Regions from separate parts of the Streptomyces sp. NPDC002057 genome, predicted to be linked through region 1. Evidence: riboswitches for the same ligand, from Rfam matches in the RefSeq annotation. Region 1 holds a riboswitch; the other holds the start of a gene.
What was found. Region 1 has a riboswitch for cyclic di-AMP ahead of ABT129_RS25900 (M23 family metallopeptidase). Riboswitches for the same ligand answer to the same signal wherever they lie in the genome.

Region 1 (4,127 bases):
GGTGCAGCCGGTCGTTGTCCCAGGCCCGCCGGTCCTGGACGGACCTGAGGGACCACAGGTCGAGGACCGGGCAGTCGTAGCGGTCGGCGATGGCCCGGACGTGGGCGGTGTACGTGGCGATCTTGCCGCGCAGGTGCCTGAGCACGGGTACGTCACGGGTGTCGAAGCCGGTGGTCACCATCACGGTGCCGACGGCTGAGGTCAGTTCGGCGACGGCGCGCTCGAAGCGCTCGGCGACGTCGTCGGGGTCCGTGCCGGGGCGGATGATGTCGTTCCCGCCCGCGCAGAAGGTCACCAGGTCGGGGGCGAGTTCCTTCGCCCGGGGGACCTGTTCCGCCACGATCTGGTCGAGGAGGCGCCCGCGTACGGCCAGGTTGGCGTAGCGGAAGGCGTCGTGCTCCGGCAGCTGGTCGGCGAGCAGCACCGCGAAGCGGTCCGCCCAGCCGACGTACGTCCCGGCGGGCCCGGGGTCTCCGACGCCCTCCGTGAAACTGTCACCGATCGCCGCGTACGACCCGAATGCGTTCTTGTCTCTTGATCTCGAATCGTCTGCCACGGGAGCACATCCTTCCCTTTCGGATGTGACCTACGCGACCGTAAGGAGGGGTTGACGCTGGGTGACATATGCCACCGATAAAGAATTTGCCAAGCCGGAATAGACCTCGGGCACGCCGATGGCCCGGCACGGGGTGCCGGGCCACTCGGGTGACGGGTGTGCGTCAGATGGAGACGCCGTGCTGGCGCAGGTAGGCCAGCGGGTCGACGTCGGAGCCGTAGCTCGGCGAGGTACGGATCTCGAAGTGCAGGTGCGGGCCGGTGGAGTTGCCGGTGGAACCGGAGAGGCCGATCTGCTGGCCGCCGGTGACGGTCTGGCCGGACGAGACGGAGAGCGAGGAGAGGTGGGCGTACTGCGAGTAGTTGCCGTCGGCGTGCTGGATGACGACCTCGTTGCCGTACGAACCGCTCCAGCCGGCCGAGACGACCGTGCCCGCGCCGACGGCGCGGACGGTGGTGCCGGAGGAGGCGATGAAGTCGGCACCGGTGTGGTAGCCGGAGGACCACATGGAGCCGGAGGCGCGGTACGGGGTGGAGACGCCGCCGCCGACCGGGGCGACCCAGCCGGACGCGGAGGTCGAGGCGCCGGAGGTGGAGGAGCCCGAGGACGGCGCGGTGGAGTTCGAGGACTCCGTGCTCGCGGCCGGGGCGGCGGAGCGCTCGCCGCCGCGCGAGGCGCGGGGGGCCTCGTCGTTGTTCTTGGCCGAGGCCTTCGGGGCGGCCTCGGGCGCGGCGCTCTTCGGCGCGGCGGCCGGGGCCTTGCTCTTCGCGCCGAGCGTGAGCTTCATGCCGGGCAGGATGAGCGAGGGGTTCTCGCCGACGACCTGGCGGTTGTCCGCGTAGAGCTTCTGCCAGCCGCCGGTGAGGTGGTGCTCCTCGGCGATCTTCGACAGGTAGTCGCCGCTCACGACGGAGTACGTCTTCGGCTTGGCCTTGGCGGTGGGCGCGGCCTGGACGGCGGCGGAGGCCTTCACCTGGGCGGCGGCCGTGACGGCCTGTCCGGGAACGGCGGCCGGGGTGGCGGCGTGGGCCCCGGTGGCGCCGAGGAGCGGGAGGGCGACGACGGCGCCTCCCGTACCGGCGGCGACGATTCCGCGGGTCAGGGGGTTGGACTTGGTACGGCGGTGCTTACCCTTCGCGGGCATGGCGAATTCCTCTCCGGCGCCTGCGAGGTGAGCTGTCGGGTTCGGACTGGAGATGCCCGGCCGCGTGTCCACGCGGCTTCACCCCAAGCCGTCCTGCTTCGCGGGACCGGCGTACTTCCTGGGTCCCCCGCTCCTGCCACGCATGGGATGGGTGGAATTCCGGACGGTGGCAGGATTCGGCGGTCCGACCGGATTGACGGTGACGCTAGACGAGCGGGGTCGGCACGAACAAGCCACTGATTTCCGCCGGCTTTCCCCACCCGCTCCTCCGCCCGGAATTCCGGTCACCCTCCGTCGATGACGGTCCTTCGATTTCCTTTTTCCGTACGGCAATTGCCCCGGGCCTCCGGCCACGATCCGTCACTTCTATGACCCTGCTCACGCGCCGCGGCTCATCTCGCCTGCAACCAGGGCGCGTTATACGCAAGGCCTCAATTCGGACAGATCACCCATTCCCGTCCAGGGGGGTGCGCCGACACCGTCCCGGCTGGATGATTGCCCCTGGAACCGACCTCGTGTCGGGGCACCCGAACGTCGATCATCAGGAGCATCCGTGACGCAGCAGCTGCCGCAGGTCCCGCCCGCCGAAGCGACCGAGCCCGAGCTCGCCGAGGTCCGCAACTTCCGGGACGTGGGCGGCCTGCCGACGACGGACGGGCGCGCCGTGCGCCCCGGCCGTCTCTACCGCAGCGGCCACCTCGCCCACGCCACCGAGGAGGACGTCACCTTCCTCGACTCGCTGGGACTGCACACCGTCTTCGACTACCGGAACCTGGCGGACCGGAAGATCGAGGGTCCTGACGTGGACCTGCCCGGCGTGCGGAACGTGAACATACCGCTCAACGACCCGGCCGACGGCAAGGAGTTCTGGAAGCTGGTCCGCGACGGCGACATCGAGCAGCTGCGGGAGATCCTCGGCGAGGGCAAGGCCGCGGCCCGAATGTCCGACTCGTACCGGAAGATGGTGGTCGAGCGGACCGCGGAGCACAGCCGGATCCTGCACTCCCTGGCGGAGGACAGCCTCCCCGCGCTGATGCACTGCGCGGCCGGAAAGGACCGCGCCGGGCTCTCCATAGCGATCACCCTGCTCGCCGTCGGGGTCGAGCGGGAGGCGATCGAGGCGGACTACGTGAAGTCGAACGACCCGCACCGCCGCTACAAGGTGCGCCGCAGCTCCACCGACGCGGACGCGATGTCGCCCGAGGTGATGGAGCTGCTGAGCCCGCTGTTCGACGCGCGGGTGGAGTACCTGCGGGGCGCCTTCGAGATGATCGAGGCGACCTGGGGTTCGGTGGACGCCTACCTCACGGAGGGCCTGAAGCTGGCCCCGGAGACCCGCGAGCGCCTGCGGGAGCGCCTGCTCACGGAGGCGTGAGCCCGCGCCGCGCTACTGGTTCTGCCCGCCCAGCATGAAGAGCAGGTAGAGGAAGCCGGCGAAGAGGTGCCCGGCGACCAGGTACGCGAAGAGGCGGAGGACCAGCCCCTTGGGGAACTTGCCTTCCTCGCGCTCCTCGCCGGTGACAGGTCGTGACTTCTCGGACATCTCGGTCCTTTTCTGTCGAAGGGGATGCACATACGGGAGAGGTACGGGGTCAGCGCCGGTGCGGGGTGCCGTCGCCGAGGCACAGCTCGGCCGCGGGGCTCTGCATCAGGGTATGGACGAAGAGCAGCTCGGCCCCGCCCGGGGTGGCGGCCCCGATCCGGTGCGGGGTCAGCGAGTCGAAGTGCGCGCTGTCCCCCGTGTCGAGGACGTGGACGGTCTCGCCCAGCGCGAGCCGCACCCGGCCCTCCAGGACGTGGATCCACTCCTCGCCCGGATGGACGCGCACGATGTCGGCGCGGGTGGCGTACGGCACGTGGACCCGCAGGCACTGGAGGGCGCGTCCGGCGCCGCCGGCCTGGCGGTAGATCCAGCCGTCGGCCTCGACGGGTTCGGAGCGGCCGGCCCGGACGACGGGGTCGCGCTCGGGGGGCGCCTCGCCGAGGAGCTCGGAGACCGTCGTACCGTAGATGCGGGCGAGGGCGAGCAGCATCGGCAGCGAGGGTTGCCGGTTCCCCGTCTCCAGGCGGGAGAGGTGGGCCGGCGAGAGACCGGCCCGCTGGGCGGCGGCCTCCAGGGTGAGTCCCCGGCGGCGGCGCAGGGCCCGCAGCTGGGGCGCGACGTCGGGCAGGACGTCGGGGGTGACGGGGTCCGGGGAGATGTCCCCGGGGACGTGGTCCATGCGTCCATTCCGCCAGGATCGTGCCTCTGAGGCAAGTTTCTTGCCCCAGAGGCAAAAACCGTCGGCCACGTGCGGCCCGACGCACGGATCAGCGCGGATCACCACACCGTCGCGTGCGACTCGACGCCGGGTCACCGCTCCGTCGCGTGCGGATCAGCGCTGGGCCACCGCCTGCTTGACCAGTGTCCTCCCGAAGTCCCACATC
Region 2 (4,127 bases), on a different contig from region 1:
CCGCCTTCGTTGCCCTCGGCCCAGGCCGAGTAGACGTCGGCGGAGTCGACGAAGTTGCCGCCGGCGGCGCTGTAGGCGTCGAGGACGGCGAAGGACTGCGCCTCGTCGGCGGTCCAGCCGAAGACGTTGCCGCCCAGGGCGACGGGGAAGACGTGCAGGTCGGAGCTGCCCAGCGGGCGGAGTGAGGTCATGGGTCGGTCAACCGTCCGCACCGCCGGGCCTATTCCGGGAGGGTCCGCGTCAGACGCTGAGGCCCTTGGAGCGGAGCCACTGCGCCGGGTCGATGCCGTCGCCGCCGGCCGTGTGCACCTCCATGTGGAGGTGGGCGCCGGTGACGTTGCCGGTGGCGCCGACGCGGCCGATGGTCTCGCCGGTGCCCACGGTCTGGCCGACGCCGACCGTCATGGAGGAGAGGTGGCAGTACCAGACCTCGGTGCCGTCGGAGAGCTCCAGGACGATCCGGTAGCCGTAGGAGCCGGACCAGCCGGCGGACTTGACCGTGGCGCCGTGGACCGCCTTGAGGGGGGTGCCGGTGGGCGCGGCGAAGTCGAGGCCGGTGTGGTGGCCGGAGGACCACATGGAGCCGGACTGCATGTAGGTGGCGGAGAGGGTGTACGAGGAGAGGGGCATCGAGTAGCTCGCGGCGAGCTTGGCGAGGCGCTCGGCCTCGGCCTTCGCCTTGGCTTCCGCCTCCGCCTTGGCCTTGGCTTCCGCCTCGGCCTTCGCCTTCGCCTCGGCGGCCGCCTTCTCCGCCGCGTCGGCCTTGGCGGCGGCCTCCGCGGCCGCCTTCTCGGCGGCGGCCTTCTCCGCCGCCGCCTTGTCGGCGGCGTCGGCGGAGGCCTGCTGCTGCTCGGCCTGCTGGAGGATGCGGGCGCGCAGGGCCTCGCCCGCGTCGCCGGCGCCGGACGGCGCGTTCGTGGCCTGACCGGCCTGGTCGGTCAGGGACGCCTGGACGGTCTGCCCGCCCTGTGCGTCCCGCTCCTCGTCGAGCGTGGTGTACGTGGCGACGGTGAGCGGGTTGGGGTTGGCGCGGGCCGCGCTGACCGTCTCGTGGGTCTCCTCGGGGAGGAGGTCGCCGACGCCGGGGAGGTCGTGGGCGTCCGGCAGGCCGAGGTCGGGCAGCGATATCGCCACCGGCGGCCGCTCCTGCGCGGTGGCGAGGCCGCCCGCGCCGACGGCCGCGATGACACCGACGCCGAGGACGGTGGAGGAGCGGGCGAAGTTGGAGCGCTGCTTGACGACCCGGTGCCGGCCGCCGGAGCGGCTCTGGGCGCGGAGGGAATCCTCGGTGGGGTTCCACTCGGTGTCCGGAGCGGCGGGACCCGCACCACCACCGAAGGCATCGAAGGGGGCTTCGGGTGCGGGAGTGTTGGACGCCACGAAGGCGCGCTCCTTTCCTTCCTTCTCGCCTACCGGGTTAGCTGACGGGTTCGGAGCAGGAAGGTCTCCTACGGGCGCGTCGCACAGGTGCGAAGGGCCCGATTCACCCCAAGTAGTGGTTCCCCGGTTCCTTTTCAGGATTCGGCGCGTGCGCACGGTGCCGCCTCTTGCGACGGCTGGGACGACCGCGCTGCGTTATCGAACGTTAATAGACAGGGGGTCCCGATTCCAAGCCGTTCCTCTTGATCATTCATGGGATTGGGCGGGAATGGCCCGAGTTGACCCCCCTTCAGTAAGGGGCGGCCAAACCTTCGCGATCTGACGTTTCGTCAATTGTTATCGCAGCGACACCTCTCGACTACGACCGGTGACCGGGCCCGCCCGGCGGCACCACCGGCATCGTCCGGCGCCGCTCCGGCTGCCCCGTCGCCGGCCGGCTCACCGCGAGCAGCGCCATGTCGTCCGTCGACCGTCCGCCCGTGTGGAGCCGTACGTCGTCCACGAGCGCGTCGAGCAGCTCCTCGGGCCCCGGGAAGATCCGGCCGGCGAGGCGCGCCCCCGGGTCGTAGAAGACGCCCTCCGGGTTCCGCGCCTCGGAGAGGCCGTCGGTGTAGAGGAGCAGCGTCGCGCCCGGCGGGTACGGTCGCGCCTCGGCCCGGTCCGGCCACGCCGCCAGATCGCCCATGCCGAGCGGCAGCGCGAAGTCGCCCGGCTCCAGCGTGTCCAGGCGCCCGTCCGCGTACAGCATCAGCGGGGGCGGATGCCCGCGGTTGACGACCCGTACGGAACCCCCGGAGGTGCCGCCGTCGCCGCGCGGGATCTCGGCCAGGACGGCCGTGGTGAACCCCTCGAAGGCGTCCAGCCCGTCCCTGCGGGTGCCCTCCCGGGCCAGCGCCCGTTCGAGCCGCTGCGCCACGCCCTCCAGGGTCCGTTCCTGCTCGGCGGCCTCCCGGAACGCCCCGATGACGACGGCGACGGCCTCGACCGCGTCCATGCCCTTGCCCCGGACGTCCCCGAGCACGAGCCGCACCCCGTGCGGGGTGTCCTGGACCGCGAAGAGGTCGCCGCCGATGAACGCGTCCGCCTGCGCCGCCTCGTAACGGGCCGCGCACTGCAGCCCGCCGATCCGCTCGGCGGGCGTCGGCAGCACCGCCTTCTGCGCGGTCTCCGCGATGACCCGCGCGGAGGCGAGCCGCTCGCCGCTGCGGCGCACGACCCGGTTGATGAGGAGCGCGAGCGCGGAGACGGTGAGCACGGTCAGGGCCTCGGTGAGGGCCGGGACCTCGTAGACGGTGTCGTTGTAGACGTGCAGCCCGACGGAGGCGAGGACGGCCGCGATCCCGGTGAGGAGCGTCGTGAGGGTGGAGAAGAACGGCGCCGCGATCAGCGGGGCGGCGGAGAAGAGCGGCGCCGCGCTGTACTGCGGCGGGGTCAGGACGTCGAAGACGACACCGCCCACGATGATCAGCGGTGGCAGTGCCCGGATGAACCTGCGGGCAACCCCGTAGGGGCGGCGGCCCTCGCCCCTCCGCCCGCCGCCGATCCCTCCCAAGGGGTGCCCCACCTGTGCTCTCCTGCCCCGTCCGTCCCGGCGGCGGCCCGTACCGCGCGCCCTCCCAGGGTCGCCGCCCCCGGTGGGGGCGGCGACTTCCACGGGGCCGACTGGCGTACCGGCCGGGCGGCTCACCCCGCCGGGGCCCGGGGCGGCAGGGGGCGGCTCACCCCTTCCGGGGCTCGGGGCAGCCGCGCGTCCCCTCCTCCGCCAGCCGGCCGCCCCTCGCGAGCAGGGCCATCGCCGCCGCGCACACCAGGCCGACCGCGCACAGCGCGAGCCACGGCACCGCCGACCACCCGGTCACGTCGAGCAGCGCGCCCGTCCCCAGGTTCCCGAGGGTGATGCCGATCCCGCACACCGTGTTGTAGAGCCCGTAGTGGGTGGCCACCCAGCGCCCCCGGGACAGGGCGACCACGGTGTCCATCTCGTACGGGTAGAGCACCGCGTTCGCGACGGCCAGGACCGCCGCGCACAGCAGCAGCCCCACCAGGCCCCGCCCCAGGGCCGCCGGGACCAGGAAGGCTCCGCCCATCAGGGCGAGCCCGAGGACCAGACACCGTTCGCGGCTGAGCCGCCGCCGGCACCAGGCCGTGATCCGCAGCTGCCCGGCGAGGGCGACGAGGGCCGAGACGACGAAGAGCGCCGTGGTGGGACCCGTACCGCCGGCGGCGAGCGGCAGCGCCAGGTAGACCTGGAAGGACAGCACGTACGAGCCGGTCATCGCGAGCGAGAAGAGCCAGAAGGTGCGGTGGGCGAGGACCGTGCGGAACTGCCCCCGCTCCTCCCCCGCGGGCGCCGGACTCCCGCCCCTCACGGGCATGGACCTGAGCTGTACCAGGGTCAGACCGGCGAAGAGGACCGCCGCCACCCCACAGGTCAGCCGGAACGACACCCCTGTCAGGGCCACCCCGAGGAGCGGCCCGAGCAGGATGCCCGCCTGGTAGTAGACCTGGAACAGCGCGAAGGCCTCCACCCGGCGCTCCTCCCCCGCCTCCGCCGCGAGACAGGCCCGGACCGCCGGGTTGAACAGCGCGCCCGCGAGCCCGGTCGCGAGCGAGGCGGCGATCAGCATCGGCAGCGACTGCGCGAACGCCAGCGCCCCGAAGCCGACCGTCCGCAGCGCGCAGCCCGCCACGATGAGCGGCTTGAAGCCGAGCCGGTCGGCGAGCGCCCCGCCGACGAGGAACATGCC

Region 2: another riboswitch for cyclic di-AMP. It lies ahead of ABT129_RS23005 (M23 family metallopeptidase); the one in region 1 lies ahead of ABT129_RS25900 (M23 family metallopeptidase).

What each region holds. Positions count from the first base shown of each region.
Region 1 covers NZ_JBEOXR010000038.1:29,788-33,914, reverse strand. Annotated here, with positions in the region: gene ABT129_RS25905 (SGNH/GDSL hydrolase family protein) at 1-556, opposite strand, end outside; gene ABT129_RS25900 (M23 family metallopeptidase) at 720-1,700, opposite strand; cyclic di-AMP (ydaO/yuaA leader) riboswitch at 1,705-1,864, opposite strand; gene ABT129_RS25895 (tyrosine-protein phosphatase) at 2,254-3,075, shown strand; gene ABT129_RS25890 (DUF6126 family protein) at 3,088-3,243, opposite strand; gene ABT129_RS25885 (helix-turn-helix domain-containing protein) at 3,293-3,922, opposite strand; gene ABT129_RS25880 (aspartate aminotransferase family protein) at 4,076-4,127, opposite strand, start outside.
Region 2 covers NZ_JBEOXR010000030.1:79,754-83,880, reverse strand. Annotated here, with positions in the region: gene ABT129_RS23010 (aldo/keto reductase) at 1-191, opposite strand, end outside; gene ABT129_RS23005 (M23 family metallopeptidase) at 241-1,380, opposite strand; cyclic di-AMP (ydaO/yuaA leader) riboswitch at 1,392-1,537, opposite strand; gene ABT129_RS23000 (PP2C family protein-serine/threonine phosphatase) at 1,739-2,944, opposite strand; gene ABT129_RS22995 (MFS transporter) at 3,099-4,127, opposite strand, start outside.